Regions from separate parts of the Micromonospora marincola genome, predicted to be linked through region 2. Evidence: riboswitches for the same ligand, from Rfam matches in the RefSeq annotation. Region 2 holds a riboswitch; each other region holds the start of a gene.
The links. A riboswitch is a leader RNA that binds a small molecule or an ion and turns the genes downstream of it on or off. The one in region 2 is predicted to bind cyclic di-AMP.

Region 1 (7,831 bases), on a different contig from region 2:
CGGCCGGGCGGCGGTCACCGCTCGGTGGTGGCGTCCGCGACCGGCTCGGCGGCGAAGAGGTCGAGCAGCGCACCCACCTGCTGGTCGGCCTCGGCCGGGTGCCGGAAGCGGCCATTCGGGTTGACCGTGTATTCGTTGCGCCGGCCCACCCGGGTGCGGCGGAGGTAGCCGCCGGCCTCCAGGTCGGCGACGATGGCCTGGGCCGCCCGCTCGGTGACGCCCACCTCGGCGGCCACGTCCCGCAGTCGCGCGGTGGGTTTGCGCGCGATGACAAGCAGCACGTGCCCGTGGTTGGTGAGGAAGGTCCAGTTCCGGCGGCTCCCGTCCTCGCCTGGTGTGGTCGCCATGGTGGTCATCGTATGGCTTCCCGGCCGGCGCTCCGACCGTGGTGCGTGCCGGAACGGAGACGTATGAAACGCGTATCACGAAATCTTGACGTGCCTTCGGGCCGCGTGTGACTGTGGGTCGCGGGGCCGACACCGCGGCCGGCCTGGTCGTTCCGCGCGAGCACGAGGTGAGCAGCATGAGCCTGACCACTCCTGACGAGGCGATCGCCGAGCTGCGGGCCGGTAACCACCGGTTCGTCACAGGCGTGCCGCAGCACCCGAACCAGGACGCCGGTCGCCGGGCCGCGGTCGCCGACGGCCAGCATCCGTTCGCGGTGATCGTCGGCTGCTCCGACTCCCGGCTCGCCGCCGAGATCATCTTCGACCGCGGTCTCGGCGACCTCTTCGTGGTGCGCACCGCCGGGCACACCGCCGGCCCCGAGGTGCTCGGCAGCGTGGAGTACGCGGTCACCGTGCTCGGCACCCCGCTCGTGGTGGTGCTCGGTCACGACTCGTGCGGCGCGGTCCAGGCGGCCCGGGAGGCGGTCCGCACCGGCTCCGCCCCGGCCGGGCACCTGGGCGCGGTGGTGGACGCCGTCTCACCCAGCCTGCTCCGGGCCGCCCGGCAGGAGGTCGAGGACCTCGACGGCATCATCGACGTCCACATCGCGCAGACCGTGGAGACCCTGCTGGCCCGATCGACGGTCCTCGCCGGGCGGGTGGCCGGCGGGGCGTGCGCGGTGGTCGGCATGTCCTACCGGCTCAGCGGCGGCGAGGTGCGGACGGTGGCACAGTCCCCGGCCCCGCTGCCCGCGCAGCCGGACCGGGCGCTCACCGGCTGATCGGACCCGGACGTGACGAAGGGGCCGCCCGCGGGCGGCCCCTTCTCGCGCGCGCGGCGTCAGAGCATCGACATGTGCACGTGGTCGGTGTGGTTGGACGGCCCGCTGTAGGAGCTCCAGCCGGTCGCCGGGAACCAGATCTGCCGGTTCCAGATCACGTAGTAGATGCCCAGCCGGTCCGCGTTGCGGATGAGGAACGCGGCCACCTCGTTGCCGTACCTGCGGGTGTCGTTGTTGTGCCAGGGCGCGAAGCCGCTCTTCTGCAGCGACCAGTCGCAGGCCTTGCCCTTGGGGTGCTCCCACGGCCCGCCGGGGCGGTAGCAGCCCACGAAACGGTTGAAGCCGGCCCGCTTGACCTCCTTGTAGGCGTGCAGCGTGCGCGGCGTGACGCAGCCGGAGGTGGTCGGGTCGTTCTGGCTGCACGACTCCGACTTCCACCCGCCGTCGGCGGTGCGGCCGGGGCCGACCTTGGCGACCGGCGAGGTGGCCGAGACCAGGCCACCGGTGAAGCCCAGCCCGCCGACGAGCTTCAGCGCCTTCTGCGCCTCGGTCCGCTCCCGGGCCATCGCGTTCGTCTGCTTCTCCTGCTCGCGCACCTCGGCGTCGATGGCCAGCTTGGCCTGCTCGGCGCGGTTCTTGGCGGAGTTGATGGCGGTGAGCCGCTGCGCGTTGAAGAGGTTGAGTTCGTCCAGGGCGCTGGCCCGCCTGACGAACGAGTCGGGCGAGTCGCTCTCCAGCAGCATCGCCATCGCGCCCATCCGACCGGTCCGATAGGACTGCGCCGCGATCTGGTTGACCTGCGGGCTGAGCGCCTCCAGCTCGGCCTCCGCCGCGCTCACCTCGGCGGCCAGCCGCTTCTGGCGGTTCTGCGAGGTCGCCAGCTTCGTCTTGGCCTGGAGGTAGGCCCGGTTGGCGGAGTCGATCGCCTCGGTGATGAGCGGCGGGTCGTCGTCCTCCGCGTGCCCCGAGGGGTTGGGGGCGGCGGCGTGCGGGGCGGCTGTCGCCGGGGTCGGCCCGGCCAGCACGGCGAATGAGGCGAGCACGGCCACCACGGGTGTGAGCCAGCGGCGCAGGGGTGCCGTCACAGTGTTCCCTTCCGTCGGCCGCCGACCGGGTTAGCTGACGGGTTCGGGACGGAAGTGGCCCCTACCGCTCGCGCGGATTCACCCCATGTACCTGGTTCCCCGGCTCGCCCGGAGGCGATTGGGCGGCGGCACCGCAGGCACCGGTGAGTGCCTTCGGCGGTGACCGGCAGCGAGGTTACCCGACATCCCGACCGGGGATCTACGTCCGGAAGCCGACCAATAGCGAGAATTCGACATTGCCCAGCGTGACCAGCATCGCGTTTGATTCCGGCCGTCACGCTGCGGAGTTTCACCATGCGGCCTGCGTACTCCTCGGGTCGCCGGGCCACCTGTCGGCGGGCGCCCCGCCGAGCGCCTCAAGCGTCTCGTCCCGCTCCCGCGGCGACCGCGAGGCGGGCGGCGCCGGGCCGTCGTCCGGCCCGCGCCGCCCGGCGGTGGTGACGACCGCGGCGAGCGCGGTGGTCAGTGGTACGGCGGCGATCAGGCCGATGGTGGCCACCGCGCTGCGGACGATCTCCTGGGCCAGGAACTCGCTTGTGAGGATTTCGCTCACCGGGCGGGAGTCGGCGACCAGCAGGAGCAGCAGCGGCAGTGAGGCGCCCGCGTACGCCAGCACGATGGTGTTGACCGTGGACGCGATGTGCGCCCGGCCGACCCGGGTGGCCGCCCGGTAGAGCGCCCGCCGGGACAGCCCCGGGTTGGCGTGGGCCAACTCGGTGACGGTGGCCGCCTGGGTGACCGTGACGTCGTCGAGCACGCCGAGTGAGCCGATGATGATGCCGGCCAGCAGCAGTCCGTGCAGGTCGACGTCGCCCTGGAACATCGACAGCGTGGTGGCGTCCTCGCTGCCGAAGCCGGTCAGGTGGGTGGCGGCCGTGGCGAGCGTGCCGAGCACTCCGGTGACCACCAGGCTGCCGAGCGTGCCGAGCACGGCCACCGACGTCTGCGCGCTGAACCCGTGGGTCAGGTAGAGCACCACGAACATGATCAGGGCGGCGCCGACGATCGCCACCGGCAGCGGGGACCGGCCGGCGCCGATCCCGGGCAGCACGAAGCCGAGCAGGATGGCGAAGCTGGCCACCAGGCCGCCCAGCGCGGCCAGCCCGCGCCACCTGCCGAACGCCACGATCGCGGCGGCGAAGAGCGCCACCAGCCAGATCAGCGGCGTGCCGCGCTGGTGCTCGGCGATGTGGTAGCTCTTCGCCGCCGGATCGGCCGGGTCGGTCAGTTCGACCAGGATCACCTCGTCGCCGACCTCGACCCGGGGCGCGCCCGGCCCGTCGGGGACCGGCGTCTCGACCTGCCGGCCGGCGTCCGGGCCCTGCTCCGCGGCGACGGTCACGGTGCCACACCGCCCGGCGGCGCCCGCCGGCTCCTCCGGGGTCGGTGGGCAGGGCTCGGTCACCACCCGGGTCACCGTGCCATGGTGGCGCGGCAGGTTCGCGCCCGCCGTCGGTTCCGGCCCGTGCCGGGGCCACAGCGCCAGCGCCGCGATCACGGTGAGCACGAACAGCGGCGCCACGGTCGCGACGAGAAGGCGGCGTACGCGCGGCGGCGCCGGGGCGGTACGGCTGTGGCCGGCACCCACGGGCTGGTCAGCCGCGCTTCATGAGGCGGCCCACGGCGGCCATCATCTCGGTCGCCATCTCGTCGGCCCGGCCCTCGGCGGCGCCCTCGTGCATGCAGTGCCGGGCGTGGCCGTCGAGCAGGCCCAGGGCGACCTTGTCCAGCGCGGCCTGGACGGCCGAGATCTGGGTCAGCACGTCGATGCAGTAACGGTCGTCCTCGACCATCTTCTCGACGCCCCGGACCTGGCCCTCGACGCGACGGAGCCGGGCGAGGAGCTGGTCCTTGCTGGCGGTGTAGCCCCGGGTCGGGGTGGGCGGCGTGGTCATGCGCCGAGGATAGCGTACCCCTCGGGGGTATGCTAACGTTCGACTTGTACCCCTGGGGGGTATCGGATCGGAGGGCGAGATGGAGACCACCTACCAGGTGAACGGCATGACCTGCGGCCACTGCGTCAACGCGGTGAGCACCGAGCTGACCGCGCTGCCGGGCGTCACCGACGTCCAGGTCGACCTGGCCACCGGCCGGGTCACCGTCACCAGTCGGAGCCCGCTTGACGCGGACGCCGTACGCGCCGCCGTGGACGAGGCCGGCTACGACCTCGCCGGGGCGTGACGGGTCCACGGACCCGCGCAACCGAGGAGGCACCGATGAACACGGCGACGAAGCTGAGCGGCTTCGCGCTCGGCCTGGCGGCGGTGTTCGGCGGGGCGTACGGCATCGGTCACCTGACCGGTCCCGTCACCCCGGCCGCCGAGACCAGGCACGACCCCACCGACACCGACGGACACGGCGGGGACACCCACGGGGGCGGCGACGCCGCGCACCTGCCCGGCGGGCTGCTCGTCTCCGAACGCGGCTACACGCTCCAGCCGACCACCGGCCCCACCGGCCAGTTCGCGTTCCGGATCACCGGTCCGGACGGGAAGCCGGTCACCCGCTACGAGGTGGCCCACGACAAGCGCATGCACCTGATCGTCGCCCGCCGCGACCTGTCCGGCTTCCGGCACGTGCACCCGGAGCTGACCGACGACGGCACCTGGCGGGTCGCCTCGCCGCTCGCCGGTCCCGGCGTGTGGCGGGCGTACGCCGACTTCACCCCCGCCGGCGGGGAGCCGCTGACCCTCGGCGTCGACGTCACCGTCCCCGGCCCGCTGGCCGCCCGGCCGCTGCCGCCGCCGGCCACAAGCACCACTGTCGACGGCTACACGGTGACGCTCACCGGCACGCCCGAGCCGGGCCACACCAGCCGGCTCACGCTCTCGGTCAGCCACGACGGCCGGCCGGTCACCGACCTCCAGCCCTACCTCGGGGCGTACGGGCACCTGGTGGCGCTGCGCCAGGGCGACCTGGCCTACCTGCACGTGCATCCGGAGGGCGCGCCAGGCGACGGGCGGACGCCGGCCGGGCCGGCGGTCACGTTCGCGGCCGAGGTGCCCTCGACCGGGGCGTACCGTCTCTATCTGGACTTCCGGCACGGCGACGCGGTGCACACCGCCGAATTCACAGTCGTGGCCGGCGACCCCACCGGGGAGGTGCCGCGATGACCACCACGGGAAAGGCGCTACCCACCGCGCCGCACCTGATCGAACTCGCGATCGGCGGCATGACCTGCGCGTCCTGCGCCGCCCGGATCGAGAAGAAGCTCAACCGGATGGACGGCGTCGAGGCGACGGTGAACTACGCCACCGAGAAGGCCACCGTCAGGTACGCCGACGAGGTCGCCCCGGCCGACCTGATCGCCACCGTGGAGAAGACCGGCTACACGGCAGTGGTGCCGCCGCCCGCGCAGGCCCGGGAGACCGTGACCGGTGAGCCGGCGGACGAGCTGCGCGGCCCGCGTACCCGGTTGTGGGTCTCCGCGGCGCTGACCCTGCCGGTGATCGTGCTGGCCATGGTCCCGGCCTGGCAGTTCGACTACTGGCAGTGGGCCTCGCTCACGCTCGCCGCGCCGGTGGTGGTCTGGGGTGGGCTGCCGTTCCACCGGGCCGCGCTCGTCAACCTGCGACACGGCGCGGCGACCATGGACACCCTGGTCTCGCTCGGCACGCTCGCCGCGTTCGGCTGGTCGCTGTGGGCGCTCTTCCTCGGCGACGCCGGCATGCCCGGGATGACCCACCCGTTCCGGTTCGACATCACCCGGGGCGACGGCGCCGGCAACATCTATCTGGAGGCCGCCGCCGGGGTGACCGTCTTCATCCTGGCCGGCCGATACTTCGAGGCCCGCGCCAAGCGCACCGCCGGCTCCGCCCTGCGGGCCCTGCTCGAACTGGGCGCCAAGGACGTGGCGGTGCGGCGCGGCGGGCAGGAGGTCCGGCTCCCGGTCGACCAGCTCGTGGTCGGCGACCGGTTCGTGGTGCGCCCCGGAGAGAAGATCGCCACCGACGGCGTGGTCGAGGAGGGCACCTCGGCGGTCGACGCCAGCATGCTCACCGGCGAGTCGGTGCCGGTCGAGGTGGGTCCCGGCGACACGGTGGTCGGCGCCACGATCAACGCGGGCGGCCGGCTTGTCGTCCGGGCCATCCGGATCGGCGGGGACACCCAGCTCGCCCAGATGGCGCGGCTGGTGGAACAGGCCCAGACCGGCAAGGCCGCGGTGCAGCGGCTCGCCGACCGGATCTCCGGCGTCTTCGTGCCGATCGTGATCGCCCTGGCCGCCGGCACGCTCGGCTGGTGGCTCGGCACCGGTGCCGGGCCGACCGCCGCGTTCACCGCCGCCGTGGCCGTCCTCATCATCGCCTGCCCGTGCGCGCTCGGCCTGGCCACCCCGACCGCGCTGCTTGTCGGCACCGGGCGCGGCGCGCAGCTCGGCGTGCTGATCAAGGGACCGGAGGTGCTGGAGTCCACCCGACGGGTCGACACCGTGGTGCTGGACAAGACCGGCACGGTCACCACCGGCCGGATGGCGCTGGCCGAGGTGCTGCCCGCGACCGGCGAGGACGCCGACGAGCTGCTCCGGCTGGCCGGCGCGCTGGAGGCGGCCTCTGAGCACCCGATCGCCCGGGCGGTAGCCGAGGCGGCGGCGCGGGCCGGGGCGCCGGTGGCGGTCGACTTCGCCACCGTCGAAGGGCTCGGGGTGACCGGCACGGTCGACGGGCGGAGCGTGGTGGTCGGGCGGCCCCGGCTGCTGCGGGAGCGCGGTCTCGACGTACCCGAGGAGGTGTCGCGGGCCGCGACCGGCGCGGAGGCCGCCGGCCGCACGGCGGTCCTGGCCGGCTGGGACGGGCGGGCCCGCGGGGTGCTCGCGGTGGCCGACGCGGTGAAGCCGACCAGCCGGGCGGCGGTTGACCGGCTGCGCGGCCTGGGGCTCACCCCGGTGCTGCTCACCGGCGACAACGCCACCGTGGCCGCCACCGTGGCCGCCGAGTTGGGCATCGACGAGGTGATCGCGGAGGTGCTGCCCGCCGACAAGGTGGCGGTGGTCGAGCGGCTCCAGGGCGAGGGCCGGGTGGTGGCCATGGTCGGCGACGGGGTCAACGACGCCGCCGCGCTGGCCCGGGCCGACCTCGGGCTGGCCATGGGCACCGGCACCGACGTGGCGATCGAGGCCGCCGACCTCACCCTGGTTCGGGGTGACCTGCGGGCCGCGGCGGACGCCATCCGGCTCTCCCGCCGCACGCTGGCGATCATCAAGGGCAACCTGTTCTGGGCGTTCGCCTACAACGTGGCGGCGCTGCCGCTGGCCGCCGCCGGGCTGCTCAACCCGATGCTGGCGGGTGCGGCGATGGCCTTCTCGTCGGTCTTCGTGGTGGCGAACAGCCTGCGGCTGCGGCGGTTCCGCCCGATCGGGTGACGTTGGATTGGGCCGGCGGCCGTCGGGGTAATCAGTTGTCGTCACGCAACTGCTGAGTTGGAGGTTCCCATGGGTCTCGACGACAAGATCGACAACGCTTCCCAGGACACCGCGGGCAAGGTCAAGGAGGGCGTCGGCCGGGCGACCGACAACGAGCGCCTCGAGGCCGAGGGCCGCAGCGACCAGGCCGGCGCCAAGCTCAAGCAGGCCGGCGAGAAG
Region 2 (7,831 bases):
GTACCGCTCCGACGACGCGGGCGCGACCTGGGTGCGGATCAACGACGACCAGCACCAGTACGGCAACGCGGGCGAGGCGCTGACCGGCGACCCGCGCGTCTACGGGCGGGTCTACCTGGGCACCAACGGCCGGGGCGTCCTGGTGGCGGACCGGCTCGGCGGCACGCCCACGCCGACGCCGACCTCGGCCAGCCCGACGCCGACCCCGACGTCGCCGAGCCCGTCCCCGAGCCCGAGCCCGACCCCGACTCCCACCTCGCCGAGTCCCACGCCGACGCCGACCCCCACGTCGACCGGGCGCGGCTGCGCGGCCACCTACACGGTGACGAACACCTGGCCGGGCGGTTTCCAGGGTGAGGTGGCGGTGCGCAACTTCGGCACCACACCGATCGCCGGGTGGACGCTTACCTGGACGTTCCCGGACGGGCAGCGGATCAGCCAGCTCTGGAGCGGGTCGTACACCCAGACCGGCGCGGCGGTGACGGTGACCGACGCCGGCTGGAACGGCAACCTCGCCGTCGGCGGGTCGACCACTGTCGGCTTCACCGGCACCGTCACCGGCGGCAACCGGGTGCCCACCGTCTCCTGCGCGGCCCGCTGACCGATCCCACCGATCCCACCAGGTGGCCGCCCCCGGCACTCCGGGGGCGGCCATCGCCTTTCGTGAACAGGGATGGCCGCCCCCGAGCGTCGGGGGCGGCCATCGCGTCCGTGACCCGGGCCGTGCCGAGGACGGCCGCCGCGTTCGTGACCCGGGCCGTGACCGAGGGCGGCCGGCCGCGTGCGGGTACGAAGTGGGGTCAGCCGTCCAGGCCGGCCGGGGAGTTCGGCCGGTCGACGTCCACGAACTCGATCTCGTCGGCGCTGCGCTCCCGGCTGCTGGCGGCGCGGGCGGCGGTGCCGGCGGCCCAGCCGATGGCGGCGCCGGTCAGGGCCGCCGCGATCAGCAGCGTCCACGGCAGCGCGGGCCGGCGTCCGGCGAGCGCCTCGAACGCGAGGCCGGCCCGGCGGCGCGCCTCGTCGGCGGCGGAGCCGACCAGGTCGGTGGCGTCGTCGGCCAGGCCGGAGGAGTTGCGGCGGGCGGCGTGGGCGGCGTCCCGCACGCTGTCACCGGCGGAGCCGACGGCGGTGAGCAGGTGCTGCCACGCCTGGTCCGCGACCCGCTCGGGCTTGCTGCGGCGGTCCATCAGGCTGGATCCGAACATCGTTCTACCTCCTCGGGTGCCGAAGCCCGACGGCCACTTCGGACTCCGGGTTCATCCGGCGCGTCACGGTTCACTCCCCCGCGCAGTGCCCCGGGGAGCCTCCCGCCAAACCCCACGGTGCTGGATCTTGGTACGGAATCGCCCCTGGAGGGGTGATTCCGTACCAAGATTCTCCGGGCTCCGGGCTCCGGGCTCCGGGGGGCGGAACGGGACGAAGCGGGTGAACGCGCCGAGGGGGCGCGTGTTCGCCGCGACGTGCGTGCGCCCGCTACCCTGGGTCAGCGGATCGGCCGACTCGGACCTGTCGTTCGGCCGATCGCGGTCCGCGTCGAAGGGGAAATTGGAACCCGGAAGTCCGGATTGGGTTCGCCCAGGTGTGCCCAGTCCGCAAATTGCTCATCCCCGGGGGTGGCGACCGGGGCCGTTGGAGGAATACTCTCGGTCGCGGCCCGCGTACTGATGAGGCGCCCGAAGGGGCGAGTGGAGGTGCTCGCGTGAGCCTGTCGATCGTGAAGTCGATGCGTCCGGGTGGTGTTGTCCAGATCGCGCCCCGTGGGGAGATCGACGTCGACACCGCGTACGAGGTGCGGGAGGCGATCGCGGAGGTGCTCGCCAAGGGGCGCCCCGCACGGATCGAGCTCAACATGCGGCTCGTCACGTTCATCGACTCCGTCGGCATCAGCGCCATGGTCTCCGGCTTCCAGACGTGCGAGGTCAGCGGCGTCAAGCTCGTGGTCACCGAGCCGAGCCGGTTCGTGCACCGGCAGCTCTGGGTGACCGGCCTGCTCGGCCTCTTCGGCGCGCCCGAGCCGTGGTTCGCCGACCAGGCGCCCGAGGTGCTCCCCGGCGCCTGAGCGCCACCCGGCCCACCCGCCGTCGGCGTGCCGCTCGACCCCGGCCCAGCCGCCCGCGCCGCGCCGACTCGACCTCGGCCCTCGCCGGTCGGGGACTTTCGACCCGTTGCCAGCCCGGCCCCGGTACGGGACGATCGTCCGGACCCATGACGGCGAGGGGGACGGGTTGCAGAGCAGCGACACCTTCAGCTACACCGTGCAGGCCCGGTGCGGCCGGGCGGACGCGGTGGCCCTGCTCGGCGACCTGAACCGGCAGGGTGAGCTGCATCCCTTGATCGTGCGGGTCCGGCAGTTGCCGCCCCGGCCGGGCGCGCTTGCCAGCTACGCGATCACCGACCGGCTGGAACTCGGTCCGCTGCACTTCCCGGTGACCTACCAGGCGGACGTGCTGATCGCCAACGAGGACGAGGTGGTCACCGTGGCCCGGCAGCAGCCGGCGACGACGGTGCGCAACCACACCCGGCTGCGCGACGAGCCCGACGGCGTGGTGCGGATCGACGTGGAGATCACCCTGACCGCTCCGGCGCCGCTGTTCGGCTACGCGTTCCGGCAGGCCCGGGCCGCCCACCTGGGTCTCGCCGCCCGTCTCGGCGCGACCCTGGAGGGCCGGCCGGCCTGACGCGGCGACTCAGCCGCCCCCACGGCTTGTACGTGGACAGCACGGTGGCGACCAGGAGCAGCGTGGTGGAGACGGCCGGCGGCACCACCAGGTCCACCCGCAGGTGGGTGTCGGCGGCACCGGCGAGCGCGCCGAGGTGCCGGAGCCGGGGAGTGAGCAGGAGCAGCACCAGGCCGAGCATCACGGTGGTGAGCGCGAACTTCACGAGCACCCAGCGCCAGCGCAGCAGGCCCCACGGGGTGAGCAGCGCACTTGCGGTCCCGACCAACCAGACCGCCACGCTCAGCGGCGCGAACAGCCAGGTGGCGAGCAGCGCCGCCGCCGGGTAGACGACCTCCGGGTCGGCGCCGCGCAGCCCGGCCACGCCGAGCGCGAGCAGCCCCAGGTCGGTGCCGAGCCAGCCCAGCGAGGTGACCAGGTGCGCGGTGAGCAGCGCCTTGCGGCCGGCGGGGGAGAGTCGTCGTCCCATGCCACCGATCGTCGACCGCCGCGTGGCCCACGTCGTGGGCCACGCGGCGACACCCGGTGTACGTCGGGGAGCGTAGTGCTCAGTAGACCGACAGGTGCACGTGGTTGGTGTGGTCGCTGGACGGGTCGCCGTTGCCCCCGCTGTAGGACTTCCAGCCGCTGCTGGGCAGCCAGATCTCCCGGAACCAGATCACGTAGAGCACGGCGAGCCGGTCGGCGTTGCGGATGAAGTACGCGGACAGGTTGTTGCCGTACGTCTTGTCGCCGCCGCTGGCCACGCCGCCGAAGCCGTTCTTCTGGGCCGCGAAGTCGCAGGCCCGTCCCTTCGGGTGCTCACCGGAGCCGCTTGGCCGGTGGCAGGAGACGTACCTGGTGAAGCCGGCCGCCTTGGCCTGTTGCAGCGCGTGCAGCGTGCGTGGGGTGATGCAGCCGCTGGCCGGCGTCGGGTCGTTGACGCTGCACGACTCCGCCGGCCACGAGCCGTCGGAGTTGCGCTTGGCCGGCGTCGCGTTCGCCGTGGACGAGCCCCGGGCGCTGCCGCCGCCGCTGCTGCTGCCGGCGCTTGTCGACGGCCGGCGGTTGGCCACCTCGATCGCCCGCTCGGCCTGCTCCTTGCGCTTGGCCATCACGGCGACCTGCTTGCGTTGCTCGCCGATCTCGACGGTGAGCGCGGTGCGGGTGCGGATCGCCTCGTCCCGGGTGGCGATCAGCTCGCGTAGCGTCCGGTCCTCGTGCGCCGCGACCGTCTCCAGGGCGGCGGCCCGGTCCATGAAACCTTCCGGGCTGTTGCTGGCGAGCAGCGCCGCGGCGGTGCCCATCCGGCCGGTGCGGTACGCCACCCCGGCGATCTCGCCGACCTTGGCGTCGCGCTCGGTCAGTTCCGCGCCGATCGTGGTGAGCCGGTCGTTGAGCTGCTTCTGGCGGGTCACCGAGCGGTTCAACGCGGCTTTCGCGTCCAGCCAGCCCTTGCTCGCGGCGTCGAGTTGGGCGCGCAGTGTCGGTGTGCCGCCCTCGTCGTCGTCGCCGGGTGCGGCGGCGAGCCGGCCGGTCGGTGCCGCCGCCGAGGCGGGGGAGACCGGCACGGTCACGACGCCGAGGGCCAGCGTCGCGACGAGCAGGGCCGCCAATCGGGCGGCCGTCCGTCGTACAGGTGCCACTGTGGGCATTCACGTGTCCTTCCGTCAACCGCCGACCGGGTTAGCTGACGGGTTCGGGACGGAAGATCCCTACCGCTGACGCGGATGCACCCCACGTACGTGGTTCCCCGGCTCGCCCTACGGGCGATTAGGCGATGGCCGCTCCGCCGGGCGTCGGAGTGACGCCTGCGGGGTGACCGCGATCGAGCCTACCGGCGCTGCCCGGTGCCGGCTCCACCAGTCGAAGCCGAATACCGGGCAAAACCGGCAATTGCCAACAATAGCCACTCAGATTTAAGTCTGTCCTAATTACCACTCGGTCGGGCCGCAGCCGCCGGCGGACGCTCCGGGTTCGATCTGCAACGTGGCGTGATCGATCGAGAAGTCCTCGTGCAGGGCGGCGCGGGCGGCGGCGAGCACGGCGGCGACCTCGGCGCGCGGGTCGGTGGTCAGGTGCGCCGAGGCGACGTCCATCCCCGAGGTGAGCGTCCACACGTGCAGGTCGTGCACCTCCGCCACGCCGGGCACGGCGGCCAGCCGGTCATGCACCGCGGTCACCTGGAGGTGCTCCGGGGCGGCCTGCACCAGGATGCGCACCGCGGCCCGGCCGAGCCGCCAGGTGCGCGGCAGGATGACCAGGCCGATCGCCACGGCGACCACCGGGTCGGCCCACCACCAGTCGGTGAGCGCGATGACGAGCGCGGCGCCGATCACGCCGAGCGAGCCGAGCAGGTCGCCGAGCACCTCCAGGTACGCCCCGCGCAGGTTGATGCTCTCCTGCGCGCCGGGTCGCAGGAGCGCGAAGGCGGCGATGTTCGCGAGCAGCCCGAGCACGGCGACCACGAGCATCGGCCCGGCGAGCACCTCGGGCGGCTCGCCGAACCGGCGTACCGCCTCGACCAGGACGTAGACCGCGACGGCGCCGAGCAGCACCGCGTTCGCGAGCGCGGCGAGCACCTCGAGCCGGTAGAGCCCGAACGTGCGCTGCGGGTCGGTCCGGGCGCGCCGGGTGGCGGTGATCGCGGCGAGCGCCATGCCGATGCCGAGCACGTCGGTGAACATGTGCCCGGCGTCGGAGAGCAGCGCGAGCGAGCCGGTCGCGAAGGCGGCCACCGCCTCGACGAGCATCAGCACGGTGAGCAGCGCGAACGCCGCCCAGAGGCGGCCCCGGTGGCGGTGCGCCGCGTTTGTCACCGCGCCGCTGTGGTCATGACCTGCGCCCACGCGCACACCTCCGCCCCGTGCCTCGGCCGGAACCAATCTATGCTCACATCGCTATGTGTGCAAGTGAGGGTGGCTCACCCCACCGGGTCGAGCGTGGTCAGGCGCTGGGTGGCCCGGGAGAGGGCGACGTAGAGCGTGCGTACCCCCGAGCCGGGATCGGCCCGGATCTCGCCCGGCGCGACGAGCACCACCCCGTCGTACTCCATGCCCTTGGCCTGGAGGCTTGTCACCACCTGGAGCCGGCCGGCGCCGAGCTGGCCCAGCCAGCCGGCCACCTCGTCCCGGCGCGGCACCGGCGTGATCACGCCGACCGTGCCCTCGACCTCGGCCAGCAGCGCCCCGGCCGCCTCGACCGTGGCCGCGGGCAGCTCGGCGGCGGCCACCCGGCGCTGCACCGGCGGCACGCCTGTCGAGCGCACCGCGTCGGGAAGCGTCAGGTCCGGGTACAGCCGGCGGATCTCCGCCGCCGCCACCGCGAAGATCTCCGCCGAGTTGCGGTAGTTCGTGGTCAGCTCGTAGCGGTGCCGACGGCGCCGCCCCAACGCCTGGTCCCGGGCCCGGTCCAGTTCCTGCGGGTCACCGGTCCAGGCGGTCTGCGCCGGGTCGCCGACCACGGTCCAGGACGCCAACCGGCCGCGCCGCCCGACCATCCGCCACTGCATCGGCGAGACGTCCTGCGACTCGTCCACCACCACGTGGGCGTAGTCGCGGTAGTCCGTCGGGCGCTCCCGCGCCGCCGCGCGGGCGGCACGCTGCCGATCGGCGTACGTGCTCAGCTCGCGCACGCCGCCGGCGAGCTGATACGGGTCCCGCTTCGGCCGGGCCCGCTGCACCGGCTTGCCCAGCAGCGCGTCCAGCTCGTCGAGCAGGGCGATGTCGGCGACCGTCGGCCCCTCGTCGGCGAGCGTCAGGTAGGCGTCGGTGAGCAGCCGGATCTCGGCCGAGGAGAGGATCCCGCCGGCGTACCGGCGCAGCCGCTCGGGCCGGGCCAGCCAGCCCAGCACGTGGCGCGGGTGCAGCCGGGGCCACCAGGCCCGCAGGAAGTCGCGGAACTCCGGCCGCTCGATGATCTCGTCCTCGAACGCGGGCTGCTCCGGCAGCCGGCCCACCCGCAGCGTGCGGGCCTGCGCGTAGAGCGCCGCGAGGACCGCGTCGAACGCCGCCCGGCGCACCTCGTTGCGGCGCGCGCCCCGGGACAGCGTCCGGTCCCGCACCGCGTCGAGCGCCTGCCGCTCCAACCGCAGTAGCTCGCCGCGGTAGAGCAGGCGCAGCTCGGCCGGGGAGTCCGGCACCGCGTCCCGCGCCGCCCGCTCCAGCACCCGGCGCATCCGCAGCGACCCCTTCACCGACGCCACCTCCGGCGGGTCGGTCCGCGTCGCCGACAGGCCCGGGAACAGCGAACCGAGCGAGCGCAGCGTGGCGGTCTCCTCGCCGAGCGAGGGCAGCACCGAGGCGATGTACTCGACGAACACGCCCGACGGGCCGACCACCAGGATGCCGCCGCCGGCATAGCGGGACCGGTCGGAATAGAGCAGGTAGGCGGCCCGGTGCAGCGCCACCGCCGTCTTGCCGGTCCCCGGACCGCCGGAGACGATCGTGACACCGTTGCCGGGGGAACGGATCGCCTCGTCCTGCTCCCGCTGGATGGTGGCGACGATGTCCCGCATGCCCCGGCCGGTGGCCCGGGACAGCGTGGCCAGCAGCGCGCCGTCGCCGACCACCGCCATGTCCGCCGGGGCGGCCTCCGGATCAAGCAGGTCGTCCTCGATCCGGGTCACCTTCTCGGCGGCCGACTGGATCGTGCGCCGGCGCACCACGCCGCGCGGCTCGGCGGGGGTGGCCTGGTAGAACGCGGCGGCGGCGGGGGCCCGCCAGTCCACCACGAGCGTCTCGGCGTCGTCGGCGCGTACGCCGAGCCGGCCCACGTGCAGCACCTGCCCGGTGCGCAGGTCCAGCCGGCCGAAGACCAACCCCTCGTGCTCGGCGTCAAGCACGTGCCGGCGCTGGGCGGCGTGGAAGACCATCGCGTCCCGCTCGACGAGCGCGCCGAAGGTGCCGACCCGGGCCAGCCGGTAGCCCTCCCGCTCGGCGTCGGCCGCGGACCGGCGCAGTTCGGCCAGCCGGGCGTACACCCGGTCGAGGTGCCGCTGCTCGGCGGCGATCTCCCGGTCCAGCGTGGTCTGGTCGGTCAACGCGGCGCTCCTGTGTTCGGACGGCACGACGGGCTGAATGAGGGTACGGGCCGCCGGCAAACCCGATGTCAGGGCCATGCCGCTCGGCCCGTTTTCCGGCACCTCCCGAGCGGGTCCGGGGAGCGGTCAGGCG
Region 3 (6,779 bases), on a different contig from region 2:
ATCGAGGACTACAACAAGGTCCGCTCCCAGCTCAAGGTCAACAAGAAGAAGTCCGCTGACCTGCAGAACAAGATGGTGCCGCTGGAGCTGGCCTCCACGCTGGCGATGAACAAGGTCGGCGACATCGCCGCCCGCTACTACATGCGCGGCCCCTCGCAGGAGATGGGCGCGCTGCTGGTGAGCACCAAGCCGGGCACCCTGGCCGAGCAGCTCGTCATGCTCGACCGGGTCGCCGACGACCAGCGGAAGCAGATCGCCAGCGTGCTCGCGGCCCGCGACAAGTACAACGCGCAGAAGCAGAAGCTCGACCGGCTGATCGCGACCGAGCAGCAGCAGGAGGCCAAGCTGGCCTCGCAGAAGAAGCAGATCGACGCCGAGATCAGGCGGCTCACCGGGATGCTGCCGGTGACCTCGATCCGCCCGGCCGGCTGCCCGAAGATCGACGGGGTGGTGAGCAGCGCCGCGCGTACCGCCATCAAGACGGCGTGCGCCCAGGTCGGCGACCCGTACGTGTGGGGCGCCACCGGCCCGAACTCGTTCGACTGCTCCGGCCTGACGCAGTACGCCTACAAGGCGGCGGGCATCTCGCTCACCCACTTCACCGGCGCCCAGTGGAACGAGGGCCGTAAGGTTTCCCGCTCCGAGGCGAGACCTGGTGACCTGGTCTTCTTCGGTAGCGACCTGCACCACGTCGGGCTCTATCTCGGCAACGGGGTGATGGTGCACGCGCCCCGGACCGGCAAACCGGTGCAGGTGTCGAGCATCAGCACCCAACCGCTCGCCGGTTTCGTCCGGGTCGGCTGAGGCGCACCCGAGGCATCGAGAAGGCCCCCGGTCCACTGGACCGGGGGCCTTCCTCGCGTCGGGGCCGCCACCGGGGCGCGCCGCGGGTTCCGCTACCGGGGCGCGCCGACCGGCGACGGCAGGATCAGCACGTCGTCGAGGTTCACGAACATGATCCGGTGACCGAACTGGACCTGCACGTACCGGTTCTTGCCACGGACCACGGTGCGGTCGCCGGGAGCCGAGCCGTCGAACGAGACCGCCCGGTAGTACTCGCCCGGCAGCACGCCACCGACGGCGTACCGCTGGCCCGCCGCGAACGTGTACTGGAGCGGGGAGATGGCCTGGTACGGAATGGTGTCCGGGTAGGCGGCCTGCTCCGGGTAGGCGCGGCCGTACACCGGGACGGTGGCCCGGCCGGGCCGTGGCGTCACCACGAAGCCGGTGGCCCACTTGGCCGTGGGCGCCTTGGCCGGGTTGTGGAACCACGCCTTCCGGCCGAGATACCAGATCGCCGTCCAGTCACCCTGCCGGCCGGCCACCGCGTACGTCTGTCCGGCGGAGGCGCGGGCGCCGTGGTCGGAGATGTACATCGTGTCCGGCGTGCCGTCCGGGCGCAGCCCGAGGTCGTTGACGAGCGGGGCGTCCGCGCTCGGCGCGGTTCGCAGGATCACCGCCGAGGAGCCGCGCGACGGGCAGGGCTCGGCCGGCGGGGTGGGCGTCGGGACACCAGGCGGTTGCTGGTTGCAGCCGACGAACGCCGGCCGGTTGGTGGTGAAGTCCGGGTCGATGGTGACCAGGCCGGTACGCGCGGTGCCGAGGGTCCGGAACGGCGCCTTCATCAGGTCGAAGTAGTGCGACCAGTCCCAGTAGGGGCCCGGGTCCCAGTGCATGCCTCCGACCGCCGCGGCGGTGATGCCTGGCACGTTGTCGTGACCGATGATGTGCTGCCGGTCGAGCGGGATGCCGAACTTCTGCGCCAGGTAGCGGACCAGCTTGGCGGAGCTCCGGTACATCGCCTCGGTGTACCAGGCGCCGTGCCCGGCGAAGCCCTCGTGTTCCAGGCCGATGGACTTGGCGTTGACGTACCAGTTGCCGGCGTGCCAGCCGACGTCCTTGGCCTTGATGTGCTGGGCGACGTAGCCGTCCGCCGAGCGCAGCGTGTAGTGCCAGCCGAGGTAGTCGGCGCGCTTCACCAGGTCGACGCTGGGGTCGAAGTAACCCTCGGTGTCGTGGATGACGATGTACTCGATCTTCTGCTGCTTGGGCCGGTTGCCCAGGTCGTGGTTGCCGTAGTCGCCCGGGTCCGCGCTGAGCTGCTCGTACGGGGCGGGGATCCACTCGCAGGCAAGCCGCACCGGGCACTCCAGCCCGTCCGGCCGTTGCGCGTGGCGCAGCCCGAGCCGGGCCAGCACCCCGCGGTCCGGCCGGGCGGCGGTGGCGGCCATGGTGACCCGCTGCCCGTCGTCGGTGGTCCGGGTCGCGCCCTGGCCGAGCTGGTCGTAGACCTCGTCGGCGAAGGCCGCCGCCGCGTCCGAGGTGTCCGCGCCGGAGTAGCGGGCCACCGCGCCGTACCAGGCCGCGGCGTCGGTGCCGGCCCCGACCGGCCCGCCCAGTGCCTTCTGGTACGAGGCGAGCAGCGCCGCGCCGCCACGGATGTTCGCGGCCGGATCGGTGCGCAGCGTCCCCGGGTCGAGTCCGGTGAGCGTCGCGGCGGCGTCGAGCGTCTGGAGCGAGGCGGTGGGCAGCGGCTTCTCCCGGGCCGGTGCGGCGGTGGTGGCCGGGTCGAGGGTGCGCGGGCGGGAGTCGTCGCCGCGCGGGTCCTCGTCCTCGTCGACGTGCCCGTTGCGGGGCGAGGCGAGGACGTGCGCGGCGTCGGTCAGGTGCATCGGGCCGTAGCCGCCGCTGGTGCTGGGCTGGCCCGGGTGGGCGTCCCAGCGCGACTCCAGGTAGGAGACGCCGAGCAGCACGTTCTGCGGTACGCCGTACTCGGCCGCCGCGGCGGCGTACTGCTTCTGCCGGTCGGCGCCGGATGGGGTGTTCGGTGGCGCGGCGGTCACCGGGCCGGTGACCGCCAGCGCGGTGGCTGTCGCCACGGCGGCGGCGAGCAGCATCCGTCCGGCCGACGGCGGGGGCGAGAGGTGCATCGAACCTCCTGGACAGGGATGGGGGTCACTGCGTCCCCACCCTCACTCCACGCACCCGTGACGTCAATACCTTTCCGACGGATAATCTGATATGAAAAAAAGCTTCACTCATGTCCGGGGTCGCCCATCCCGTACGGAGTGTCACGGCCGTTCGGGTTGCGGATCGATAACGGGGATCCCTACTCTGGCCAATTGTCGGCCGCACGTTCACCGTCCAACCCGGTCGGTGACGGTCCGACACCGCCGAGTCGCCTTCGGGTGAATCGGGGACCCAGGTACCTGGGGTGAATCCGCAGCCACTGCGGTAGGGCGTCTCCCTTCCCGCCCGAACCCGTCAGCTAACCCGGTAGGCGGTCAGGAAGAAGGAGTACCGACGCCCGGTGGCACACCATGCCCCGCGGCCGACGTCGAGCCGGTCGGTCGACCGGTCCGCCGTCGCGCCGCGTTCCCGCTGGTCCCGCTTCACCACCACACTCGCCGCCCTGGTCGGCGCCGCGGTCGTCCTGACCGGAGGCGCGACGGCGGCACACGCCGAACCCTCGGTCGCCGAGATCGAAGCCCGGATCGACCGCGACTGGAACAAGCTCGAACCCGTCATCGAGCAGGTGAACGCCGTACGCGAGCAGCTCGCGCTGCGGCGCAAGCAGGCCGACGCGCTCGGCCGGCAGATCGCCCCGCTCCAGGCCCGGGTGGACGCCGCGCTCGGCCAGGTCGGCGGGCTCGCCGCCGACGCCTACAAGGGCGACAACCTCTCGACCGTCAACGCCATGCTTGGTAGCCGCTCGCCGGGTGAGCTGATGAGTGGCCTGGAACTGCTCGACCGCTTCGCGCACCACCAGCAGGAGCAGGTGCGCACCATCGCCGAGCTGCGCGACGAGCTGGCGGCGAAGAAGAAGCCGCTTGACGAGATGGTCGCCGACCTGGGCCGCACCGAGGCCCAGCTCGCGGCGAAGAAGAAGCAGATCGACGCCGAGATCGCCAAGCTGCAGAAGCTGCGGCTCAAGGTGTACGGCAACGGCGGCGGTGGCCCGCTGCGCCCGGCGCCCTGCCCGTCCGGATACCCGGGTGGCGCGGCCGGGGTGGCGGTCAAGTTCGCCTGCGCCCAGATCGGCAAGATCTACGTCTGGGGCGCCGCCGGACCGGACCACTTCGACTGCTCGGGCCTGACCATGGCGGCCTGGGCCAAGGCCGGTGTCTCGCTGCCGCACAACGCCCGCCAGCAGCACAACGTGACGAAGCGTGTGAGCCGCGCCGAGCTGCGCGCCGGTGACCTGGTCTTCTACTACGGCGACCTGCACCACGTGGGGATGTACGTCGGTGACGGCTGGGTGGTGCACGCCTCCCAGTCCGGCAAGCCCATCACCATGAAGCGTTACGACGACGGCGACATCAACAGCTACGGCCGCCCCGCCTGAGATGCAAGGAGGGGCCCCCGCTTAACGCATTCGGTATAGGCGGGGGCCCCGCTTAACAACGGTCGGCGGGCGTCAGCGGGTCGGCCAGGTGCGCCAGCTCTGCCAGGACCGGCTCGGCGTCGGGCCGCGCTGGCCCTGGTAGCGCGACCCGTAGACAGCCGAGCCGTACGGGTGCTCGGCCGGCGAGGAGAGCCGGAAGATGCAGAGCTGGCCGATCTTCATGCCCGGCCAGAGCGTGATCGGCAGGTTCGCCACGTTCGACAGCTCAAGCGTGACGTGACCGGAGAAGCCCGGGTCGATGAAGCCGGCGGTGGAGTGCGTCAGCAGCCCGAGCCGGCCCAGCGACGACTTGCCCTCCAGCCGGCCGGCCAGCTCCTCGCCCAGCGAGATCACCTCCAGTGTGGAGGCGAGCACGAACTCGCCCGGGTGCAGCACGAACGGCTGCCCCTCCGGCACCTCCACCATCGACGTCAGGTCGTCCTGCTGCATCGACGGGTCGATGTGGGTGTAGAGGTGGTTGTTGAAGACCCGGAACAGCCGGTCCAGGCGTACGTCGATGCTTGACGGCTGCACCAGTGTGGGCTCGAAGGGCTCCAGCGCGAGCGTGCCCGTCTTTATCTCGGAGACCAGGTCGCGGTCGGAGAGCAGCATCGGAACACCATAGCGACCACCTGCGTGTCGGACTACTTCTTCGTACACGTGTTCGATAGAATGTCGGCATGGCTTCCTGGTCCGAATTCGCCGCCGACGAGCCCCGACTCGCCGCCGAGATCCGCCTTCTGATCCAGCAGTACGGGCCGGGCTTCGGCTACCTCGCCACGGTCCGCGCCGACGGCGGGCCCCGCGTGCACCCGGTCTCCCCGCTGATCACCGATGACGGGCTGTGGTGCTTCGTCATCGACTCGCCCAAGCGTCGCGACCTCGAACGCGACGGCCGCTACGCGCTTCACTCGTTCCCGCCGGAGGAGAGCGACGACGAGGCGTACGTTGCGGGTCGCGCTCATCAGGTGACCGACCCGGCGACGGTGGCCCGGCTGGCCCGGATCGGCCGGGCGGCGCCGCTCGGTGACTGGAAGCTGTTCGAGTTCTCCGTCGAGGTGGCGATGCTGACCCGGCGCGATCCGGTCGCCCGCCCCGGCGTCGGCCGACCGCAGATGCGGCTCTGGCTCGACCCGCGCGGGTCCGCACCGGCCCGGCGCGACCCGCTCGTCGCGGAGGGCCGGCGGGGCCGGCACGGCTTCGACACCCGCCGCTCGGCCGCCTGACCTCGCGCTCGGGCCGGGGCCGCCGCGGTGGCCCCGGCCCGGGCCGGAAACGACAGGCGCCGGCCCTGTCCTCAGACAGAGCCGGCGCCGCTTCGCGGTGCGTCGGGTCAGGCCGCGCGGTACGCGTTCCACGCGGTGAGCATGCGGCTCGCCTGGCCCGCGGTGAACTGGTACATGCAGGAGTCGTACGTGTAGTCCATGAAGTTGGTGATCGGGTCCTTGCCGGCCGCGGAGCAGGTGTCCCGGCCGGTCGGGCACTGGTAGGCCGGGGACGCCTCGGCCGGGGTGTCGGAGACGCCGTCGCCCGAGCCCGAGCAGCCGCCCTGGAAGGTGTGGTAGAGGTTCAGCCAGTGGCCGATCTCGTGGGTGCCGGTGTCGCCCTGGTTGTAGTTGGTCGCGGTGCCGCCGGGCAGCGACTCGTTGAGCACGACCACGCCGTCCATCTTGTCGAGCGTCTGCTTCGGGAAGGTCGCCCAGCCGAGCAGGCTGTCGCTCAGCTCACCGAGGTAGATGTTGAGCGTGTTCTTGCCGCCCTGACGCAGTGAGGTCTTCATCGAGCGCTCGGCCGAGGAGCCCTGCACGATCGGGTACCACGACGTGTTGGTCACGCGGTTGATCTTCGAGAGTGAGAAGGAGAACGCGGTGGCCGCGCCGCCGGTCGAGCCCGCGTACGCCTGGTTGAGCACGCTGATCTGCTGGTTGATCATCGAGTCGGTGATGTTGCCGCCGGCCCGGGTGCTGTTCTTCTGGATGACGTGCACGACGACCGGGATGGTCACGGTCGCCAGTGGGGCGACGGCGCCGGTGCGGAAGTTGGCCCGTGCGCGTTGCGCGGCGGCGAGGTCGGCCTCGCGCTCGCGTACCTGCTTGGCGGTCAGCTCGTTCGGGTCGAGCTTGGCGTTGCCACCCTTGGCGACGCGGGCGTTGGCGTGGCTGTCGGCCGGCTCGGCGCAGACGCCGGCCGGGGCGGCCGAGAAGGCCGAAGCAGCGGGGACGACGCCGACGGCCGCGGTGCTGAGCAGCAGCGCAAGGGTCGACGTCGCGACACCGGCGGTACGCCGGGTCAGCAGGTTGGGACGAAGTCCCATGGGCCCACCTCTTTCTGACGACGTGACCGGGGGTGTGTCACGCCGGGTCGGAAACGTGGGGCAGACGTTACATCCCATCGA
Region 4 (7,831 bases), on a different contig from region 2:
CCGACCACCGCGTCCACCGGCAGGCCCCACTGCCGCGCGGCAAGCGCCAGCGCCACCACGCCACCGAGCGAGTGCCCGAGCAGCACCAGCCGGTCGTCCGGGCCGAGCCGGACCGCGCCGAGCCCGTCCACGACGCGCTGAGCCAGGGCCGCGAAGGAGTACCCGGTCGCGGTAGCACCCTCGCCGGCGTCTCCCGGCACGGCGTCGGCCTCTGACGCAATGGCAGCCTCTGACGCGGTGGCAGCCTCTGGCGCGGCGTCGGCACCAGGCGCAGTGACAGCCCCTGGCGCGGCGGCGGCTCCGTCTGCGGCGGCCCTCGGGGGCAGTGGCGGCGACCAGCCGTGGCCAGCCAGGTCGGGGGCGAGCCAGCGTCCTGGCCAGCGGCGTTCCAGCAGCGGCGCCCACGGCAACCACACCTCGCCGGTGGCCCCCATGCCGTGTAGGAGCACCAGGTGACGGGTCCCCCTCGCATCGCCCATACGGCGCAGTCTGCCACCGGACGGACACGCTGCGCGAGAGCGGACACCTCTCCGACGCCCCTGACACACCCATACCGTTCCAGTCGTCGCCCGTGCCTAGCACGAGTGGAACGTCATGGGTGTCTTCGGCGCGTTGATGCACCCATACCGTTCCAGTCACGGCCCGGGCGGAGCACGAGTGGAACGCCACGGGTGTCTCCGACGACCTGACACACCCATACCGTTCCAGCCATGGCCGGCCGAAGCACGAGTGGAACGTCATGGGTGTCTGGGGCGCGTTGATGCACCCATGGTGTTCCAGTCGTGAGCTTCAGGGGAGCGCGGGTGGAATGTGAGGGGTGTCTGACCGGCGTGCGGAATCCCGGTCGCCGTGTGCCGCCGTGTGTTCCGGGTGGGTGGGGTGTCCGGTTCGATGGTGGTGGGCGGCACTCTGACGGTGGAATCGGCCCGGGGGTGGGGGCGTTGTAACCGGGTGAACGACCGAGGAAGGCCAGCGCCGTTCACTGCGCGGCCGAGCACGTGCCCCCGGGAATGGCGGTGGGCAGCCGGTCGTTACACAGTCTCCCGGCCCCGTGGTGTGGCCCTGCCCCGCGGAGCAGCCGGCATCCCCCGCAAATCCTGAGTGCCTGACGGTGCTTGCGCGCGTGCCGAACATCCCCCGTGCGGTGCGCGTCGTCGACCCCCGAATGGAGCCCCCACCATGAACACGATCCTGCGTAAGAGCGTTCTGGGTGTTGCTGGTCTCGCGTTTACCGGTGGTGTGTTCGCCGGTCCGATCGCCGCCCACGCCGACACCCCCACCCACACCACCAAGCCGGTCGCGGCCGTGCAGGCCGAGGGCAAGCAGTCCACCATCACCCTCAACGACGAGCAGACCGCCAACGCCAAGGCGATCATCGCGGCGACGAAGAAGGCCGGCCTGCCCGAACGGGCCGCGGTCATCTCCATCGCCACCAGCCTCCAGGAGTCGAAACTGGAGAACCTGGGCCACCTCGGCGACACCAACGACCACGACTCGCTGGGCCTGTTCCAGCAGCGCCCCTCCTCCGGCTGGGGCAGCCCGGAACAGATCACCGACCCCGAGTACTCGACCCTGGCGTTCCTGAAGGGTTTGAAGCAGGTCGACGGCTGGCAGGACATGCCGCTGACCAAGGCCGCCCAGACCGTCCAGGTGTCGGCCTACCCGGACGCCTACGCCCAGTGGGAGAACCAGGCCACCGACCTCGTCACCACGCACTGGACCAAGTAACAGACACGCAGAAGGCCGGCACCCCGCAACAACGGGATGCCGGCCTTCACGCGTGTACCCGCAATGGTCAGGCGGAGTAACCGCGCGTGGCCATCCAGTTCGCCAGGTCTACCGTGGCGACCCAGTACGACGGCAGCGACGGGTCGGCCGAGTCGGCGATCCGTACCGTCCGGCCGTCGTTTTTGTAGCCGATCACGGCGACGTAGTGGCCGCCCGGGAACGAGTGCCAGCCGCCGTTGGTGTCGGTGGCGTCGCCGACGATGTTCGAGACTACGGCCCGGCCGTTGCTGACCGCGTTGACGACGTCGGCCTGGAGCCGGTCGACCTGACCCGGGGTGGCCGCGCCGGGGATCATGCGGGTCCGGTACGGGGTGCCCTTGACCTGCTGGTTGAGCACCCGGGTGGTGTCCTCGGCCGAGTTGGTGCCCATCTCGGTGGTGCCGAGGGCGGCGGCCAGCGTGTCCTGGCTGCGCTCGATGCCGGTGGCGCTGAGCGCGTTCCGCACGGCGGCCGGACCGCAGTAGTAGTAGGTGGTCTGCGCCTGGTAGTCGTAGTCGAGCACCTTGCTCGACGGTGGCTTCGGCTTGGCCTTCGGCGTGGTGTCCGGGTCGGCGGCCTTGGCCGCGACCTTCGCCGCGACCTTCGCCGCGACCTTCGCCGCGGGCGAGGCCGTGGGAGAGGCACTGGGCGACGCGCTCGGCGAGGCGCTGGGTGAGGCGCTCGGCGACGGGACGGCGCCCCGCGCCTCGCTCCGGCTGGCGGTGTCGCCGAGGCGGGAGCCGAGTTCCGCCACGGCGGTGGTGTTGTTCCGCTGAGCCGGGGCCTCGGCGGTGGTGGTCAGGGCGGCGCCGGCACCGCCGGCCAGCACGAGGGCCGCCGCCGAACCGGCGATGATCTGGTACGGGCGCTCGGTCGCGAGCCGCCGCAGCTGACGCTTCAGGTGGTGCTTCACGGATTCCTCCACGGGGGTGGGCGGCACACGCCGGCCCGGCACGCGGAGGTGGTCAAGCGCGCTGGCGGGCTGGGCGTCCGCGGGTGGTGGCCCGATATGACGGGCGGATCGGGGGGTCGGCTACGCGTCGCCTCAGGCGCGCGCCGGCCCCCGTAGGCCGTGGAGGCGGGGGGACGATCGGGGGGTGGTTGGCACGAGGAGGTAACTCCTTCCGTGGCCGCCGACCGGGTTAGCTGACGGATTCGGGCGGGAAGTACGCCCTACCGCGGGCCGTGGGCTCCGCGGATTCACCCCGGTGTTGCTGTGGGTCCCCGGTTCGTGTGTGCACGATTAGGCGGGTCGGCGCGGCGACGCCATCGGCGATCGACAACCGCACCGGACGCGCCGACACTACCGATGGGTACGGCGCATGCCAAGCGCTCCTACCTGCGGAAACGTGCCCGGCGACTACGGATTCGGCACAGTCGGTCACCGACGTGACTCAATGGGACACGGGTCCTCGACGGCGCCGGCTGGCGGAAACAGGACGTCCGGCGGGTGGAGAACCGGACGCCCGGAGCGGCAGGGGACACCGGCCTCGACGGCGAACCGGGCCGGTGACCCGGCTCACCGCGTTCGGTAACGATTCGGCCGAGGCCGCCGCTCAGCCGACGCGGGCCGGCCGCCAGAGGGCGTTGCGCACAGGAGCCGGCACCGGTACGCGAGTCGCGGCCGGGGCCCGGAACGCCGGCGCGGGCCACAGCGCCGTCGCGGCGGCGTACGCCTCGGCGGCGAGCGTCCGGGCGGACTCGGCGGCCAGTTCGGCGTCCCGCCACGCCAGCCGCTCCCGCTCGTCGACCGCCTCCCAGACGGCTCGGCGTCCGTCCCGAACCGTCCGGGCCAGCACGATCTCCTGCGCCGCCGGGTGACGGCAGGGGTCCCACCCGTTCCGGCCGGCCAGCACGTCGGCGAGCTGGCGGGCGGTCAGGTCGCCCCGCCAGTGCGCCGTCATCGCGGCGTGACGCAGCCAGCGCTCGCGCGCCGCGTACTCGGCCGGGGTGCGGGGTGTGTGCGGTTCGGGCAGTGCGGCGGCGCCGGTCAGGCGGCGGGCGGCCGAGTCCGCCTCGTCGTACGCCGCCCAGGCGCGCTCCGCCTCGCCCTGGGCGGCCAGCCACCGCTCGCGGCGACGCCGGGCGGTCTGGGCGGCTCCGGCGGCGGCCACCGCCACCTCGTCGGCGTACCGGGTCAGGTCGGCCCGGTGCAGCGCCTCGACGTCGGCCGGGTCGGGTTCGGCCTCGGTCACGCCGTCGCGTTCGGGGCGGGCGACAAGCACGGTGAGCAGGACGAGGGCGAGCACGGTGAGGGCCGACCAGATGGCGGCGGCCTCGGGGACCGCGGTGAGGAAGTTGAGGAGAACGGTCTGCGACATGGGCGGGCACCTCACGGGAGACGGTGACGGGTAGTTCCGCACGGCCGGTCGGGGGCGGGGCGCTACCGGGATCCGGGCGCCGCCGGGCCGCCGAGGGGGCGGGTGCGGGTGAGGTTCGGATGGGCGACGGGACGGACCCGTGGCGGGTCAGCGGCCGGGCGGGGCCCGCGGGCCGGCCGGCGCCGTCGGTTGACCGGCCGGGACCGGGTGCCGGCCGGTTGGGCGTACGACGGCGCCCTCCGGCTCGGGCTCCGGGACGCCGGTGGAGGCGGTCCGCCGCTCGGTGGCGGCGTCGTGCTCCGCCCGCGAGCCGGCATCGGCGCGGAACGTCGATCCGGCATCGGCGCGGAACGTCGACCCGGCGACCGGGCCGACCAAGCCGACCGGCGCCGGCGACGAGGCGGCAGCCGGCAACGAGGCGGCGCCGAACGAGAAGGCGACGACCACGGCCAGGCTGGCGAGCATGCGTGCGGCCCAGCGCGCCACCCACCACACGGGACAGGTGAGCGCGATCGGAAGCACGGGTACAAACTACCCGCGATCCCACCGCGACGCACCGTCACCCGGCGTGTCGCAACGCCACCGACCAGGGTGGACGGGTCAGTCCGGCCGGCGCGACTCGGCGTACTCGATCGGGCGGTCGGCGTCGTCGGCGGCCGGCCGGGGTGCGGGCACGGCCGGCGCGGTGGCGGCGCGGGCCCGGCGCGGCGGGCCGAGGAGGCGCATCATCGGCACCTCCACCCAGCGGTGCAGGGCGGCGGCGAGCGCCAGGGTGAGCAGCAGGAAGCCGAGCACCGCGAGCGGGCCCCGCCAGCCGGGCAGCCCGGTGCCCCAGTCGCCGGTGAGCCGCAGGACGGTCACCATGACCAGCACGTGGACGAGGTAGAACGCGAACGAGACCTCGCCGAGCCAGATCATCGGGCGGGACCGCCACGGGGTCCGCCGGCCCCGCACGTCGGCGTCCGCCGCGGCGGTGATGACAAGCAGGTACGCCACGGCGAGCAGCGCCGCCCAGAACTCGGCCCGGATCCACAGCGCGGCGACCACCCAGGTGGCCACGAAGAGCGCGCTCGCCACGGTCAGATTGGGGCCGCGCCAGCGGTGGCGGCGCATCAGCTCGGCGGCGGCGGCTCCCATCCAGAACTCGAAGGAGCGGGTGACCGGGAAGATCTGGGTGAACCACCACCGCTGCTCCTCGGGCACCAGGTGCTGGCCCGGCCAGAGCGCCAGGATGAGCAGCGGCGCGGCGACGAGCACGGCCGCCAGCACACCGGTACGCGCCCGGCGCAGCCACGGCACCACAAGCGGCAGGCACAGGTAGAAGGCCAGTTCGCAGGAGAGCGACCAGCTCACGTTGTTGACGCTGTAGAAGTAGCCGTTGAGCGGGATCCACGCCTGGACCAGGAAGAGGTTGCCGATCGCGGCCCACGGCAGGACCGGGTCGGCGAACCAGGCCGCCACGGCCAGCGCCGCCACGAACGTCACCACGTGGTTCGGATAGATCTTGGCGAACCGGCGCCGCAGGAACGTCCGGCCGCGCTCGCCGTCGCGATACGACCAGACAAGCACGAATCCACTGAGGATGAAGAAGAACTCGACGCCGGAGAGTCCGAGGCTGAAGGCGCGGTCCACCACCGCCTTCAGGTCCGGCTCGGCGATGATCCGCATGGTGCCGGCGTGGAAGCCGAACACCAGCAGGGCGGCGATCCACCGGAGCCCGGTCAGCGACGGCAGCCGCGGAGCGCGGGTGGTGGTCGGCGCACTTGTCATCCCGGGCACCCTACCCGGGGCGGCCGGCCGGCCTCGCGCGGCGGCGTCCCGGCCGGAACCCGGCGAACGCCGGATAGGCTTTCCGTTCCCGCACGTGCGGGGCCGGTCCTGGCCTCGCCGGGCCCGTACGGAAGGTGAGCGACCGGATGCACCAGCGGATCCTGCTCCGCGCCCGCAAGGGCCCGTTCGACGTCCTGACACCGGAGGAGACCTTCGCCGGCAACTGGATCGGCGACAACAGCGGCAACCTGGTGTTCAGCCACGCCGCGCACAAGCTGCTTGCCACCTCCACGGCGCAGATCACCCCGAACCGGGCACCGGCCGACCCGCGCGACGCCGACGAGATCAACGAGCGGTACGACGTCTTCGTGGTCCCGCTCGCCAACGCCTTCCGCCGCAGCTTCGTGCACCGCCTCAACCCGCTCACCCGGCTGATCGAGCGCCTGAAGATCCCGGTGGTGGTCCTCGGCGTCGGCGTGCAGACGGACGTCGACGGGGACCGGGAATACCTGCGCCAGATCGACGAACCGGTAAGCGCGTTCTGCCGGGCCGTGCTCGACCGCTCGCACCGTATCGGGGTGCGCGGCGAGATCACCGAGAGCTACCTGCGTACCCTCGGTTTCTCCGCGGTGGAGCAGATCGGCTGTCCGTCGATGTTCCTGCACGGCGACGAGTTCCCGCTGGAGAAGAAGCGCCCGGAGCTGACCACCGACGACCGGATCGCGTTGACCATCTCCCCGTACGTCGCCTCCATGGCCAAGGTCGTCCGCCACCACCGGGAGCGCTACCCGAACCTGTGCTACGTCCCGCAGGATCTGCGGACCCTCGGCACCCTGCTCTACGGCGACGCGCCCGAGCACCGGGGCAAACGCAGCGAGATGCCGCTGCACACCTCGCATCCGCTCTTCGTCGAGGACAAGGTGCGGATGTTCGTCGACCCGTGGACCTGGATGTCGCACCTGTCCGACTTCGACTTCAACTTCGGCACGCGGATCCACGGCACCATCACGGCGCTGCTCGCCGGCACCCCCGGCTACCTCTTCGCCCACGACTCGCGCACCCTGGAACTGGTCCGCTACTTCGACATCCCGCACCGGATCATGCGGGACGTGCCGGCCGACGTCGACGCCGCGGACCTCTACGCCGAGGCCGACTACACCGCGCTGACCGCCGGTCACAAGGCCCGCTTCGACACGATCACCGCGTTCCTGGCCAGGCACGACCTCGGCACCTCGTTCGCCGACGGCGACAGCGCCGCCCGGTTCGACAAGCAGGTCCGCGAGACGGAGTTCCCGCCCGCCGTCGGGCCGGTCGCCGCCGCCCCGCCGACCGAGCTGCTGGCCCGCATCCAGCGGCTCCGCGACGAGAACCGCACGCTCGCCGACACGATCGACGGGCTCCGCGCGCAGGGGTTGCGCCAGCGGATCAAGCAGGCCGTCCCGGACCCGGTCCGCCGCATGCTGGGGCGCTGACGCTCGTACGCCTGTTCGATCGCGGGGTACGATCGCGGGCGTGTCAGACGTCGCGTACCAGCCCTCGATGCTCGACCTCGCCGCCGACGGCCCGACCCTGGGTCCGCTCGCCGGCCGGTTGCGCCGCCACGAGTTGAGCCGGGGCGCCTGGGTCGACCATCTGCCCGGCTGGGTGCGCGGGTCCGACGCGGTGCTCGACACGCTGCGCCGCGACGTGCCGTGGCGGGCCGAACGCCGCACCATGTACGACACCGAGGTCGACGTGCCCCGCCTGCTCTGCTGGTATGCCGCCGGCCGCCCGCTGCCGCACCCGGTGCTCACCACCGCCCGCGACACGCTCACCCGGCACTACGCGCCCGAACTGGGCGAGCCGTTCGTCACCGCCGGCCTGTGCCTCTACCGCGACGGGCGGGACAGCGTGGCCTGGCACGGCGACACCCAGGGCCGTTCCGCGCACACCGACACCATGGTCGCCATCGTCTCGTTCGGCTCGCCCCGCCC

Region 1: linked by a shared signal. The riboswitch ahead of SM450_RS04970 (coiled-coil domain-containing protein) and the one ahead of SM450_RS21380 (coiled-coil domain-containing protein) in region 2 are both predicted to bind cyclic di-AMP.
Region 3: linked by a shared signal. The riboswitch ahead of SM450_RS07270 (C40 family peptidase) and the one ahead of SM450_RS21380 (coiled-coil domain-containing protein) in region 2 are both predicted to bind cyclic di-AMP.
Region 4: linked by a shared signal. The riboswitch ahead of SM450_RS18155 (C39 family peptidase) and the one ahead of SM450_RS21380 (coiled-coil domain-containing protein) in region 2 are both predicted to bind cyclic di-AMP.

Annotation. Positions count from the first base shown of each region.
Region 1 covers NZ_JAXCFT010000002.1:121,266-129,096, reverse strand. The annotation lists gene SM450_RS04980 (helix-turn-helix transcriptional regulator) at 15-356, opposite strand; gene SM450_RS04975 (carbonic anhydrase) at 524-1,168, shown strand; gene SM450_RS04970 (coiled-coil domain-containing protein) at 1,228-2,253, opposite strand; cyclic di-AMP (ydaO/yuaA leader) riboswitch at 2,258-2,388, opposite strand; gene SM450_RS04965 (YibE/F family protein) at 2,543-3,841, opposite strand; gene SM450_RS04960 (metal-sensitive transcriptional regulator) at 3,849-4,148, opposite strand; gene SM450_RS04955 (heavy-metal-associated domain-containing protein) at 4,228-4,434, shown strand; gene SM450_RS04950 (hypothetical protein) at 4,470-5,366, shown strand; gene SM450_RS04945 (heavy metal translocating P-type ATPase) at 5,363-7,612, shown strand; gene SM450_RS04940 (CsbD family protein) at 7,682-7,831, shown strand, end outside.
Region 2 covers NZ_JAXCFT010000010.1:163,439-171,269, forward strand. The annotation lists gene SM450_RS21355 (cellulose binding domain-containing protein) at 1-601, shown strand, start outside; gene SM450_RS21360 (hypothetical protein) at 801-1,205, opposite strand; gene SM450_RS21365 (STAS domain-containing protein) at 1,700-2,059, shown strand; gene SM450_RS21370 (SRPBCC family protein) at 2,166-2,678, shown strand; gene SM450_RS21375 (hypothetical protein) at 2,566-3,147, opposite strand; gene SM450_RS21380 (coiled-coil domain-containing protein) at 3,227-4,312, opposite strand; cyclic di-AMP (ydaO/yuaA leader) riboswitch at 4,318-4,447, opposite strand; gene SM450_RS21385 (cation diffusion facilitator family transporter) at 4,592-5,506, opposite strand; gene SM450_RS21390 (HelD family protein) at 5,581-7,698, opposite strand; gene SM450_RS21395 (alpha/beta fold hydrolase) at 7,825-7,831, opposite strand, start outside.
Region 3 covers NZ_JAXCFT010000002.1:575,161-581,939, reverse strand. The annotation lists gene SM450_RS07280 (C40 family peptidase) at 1-804, shown strand, start outside; gene SM450_RS07275 (N-acetylmuramoyl-L-alanine amidase) at 897-2,930, opposite strand; cyclic di-AMP (ydaO/yuaA leader) riboswitch at 3,162-3,297, shown strand; gene SM450_RS07270 (C40 family peptidase) at 3,311-4,345, shown strand; gene dcd (dCTP deaminase) at 4,418-4,996, opposite strand; gene SM450_RS07260 (pyridoxamine 5'-phosphate oxidase family protein) at 5,065-5,610, shown strand; gene SM450_RS07255 (zinc metalloprotease) at 5,718-6,698, opposite strand.
Region 4 covers NZ_JAXCFT010000007.1:171,329-179,159, forward strand. The annotation lists gene SM450_RS18145 (alpha/beta fold hydrolase) at 1-479, opposite strand, end outside; gene SM450_RS18150 (hypothetical protein) at 1,180-1,728, shown strand; gene SM450_RS18155 (C39 family peptidase) at 1,796-2,692, opposite strand; cyclic di-AMP (ydaO/yuaA leader) riboswitch at 2,884-3,027, opposite strand; gene SM450_RS18160 (hypothetical protein) at 3,324-4,088, opposite strand; gene SM450_RS18165 (hypothetical protein) at 4,236-4,610, opposite strand; gene SM450_RS18170 (acyltransferase family protein) at 4,689-5,858, opposite strand; gene SM450_RS18175 (polysaccharide pyruvyl transferase family protein) at 6,005-7,330, shown strand; gene SM450_RS18180 (alpha-ketoglutarate-dependent dioxygenase AlkB) at 7,371-7,831, shown strand, end outside.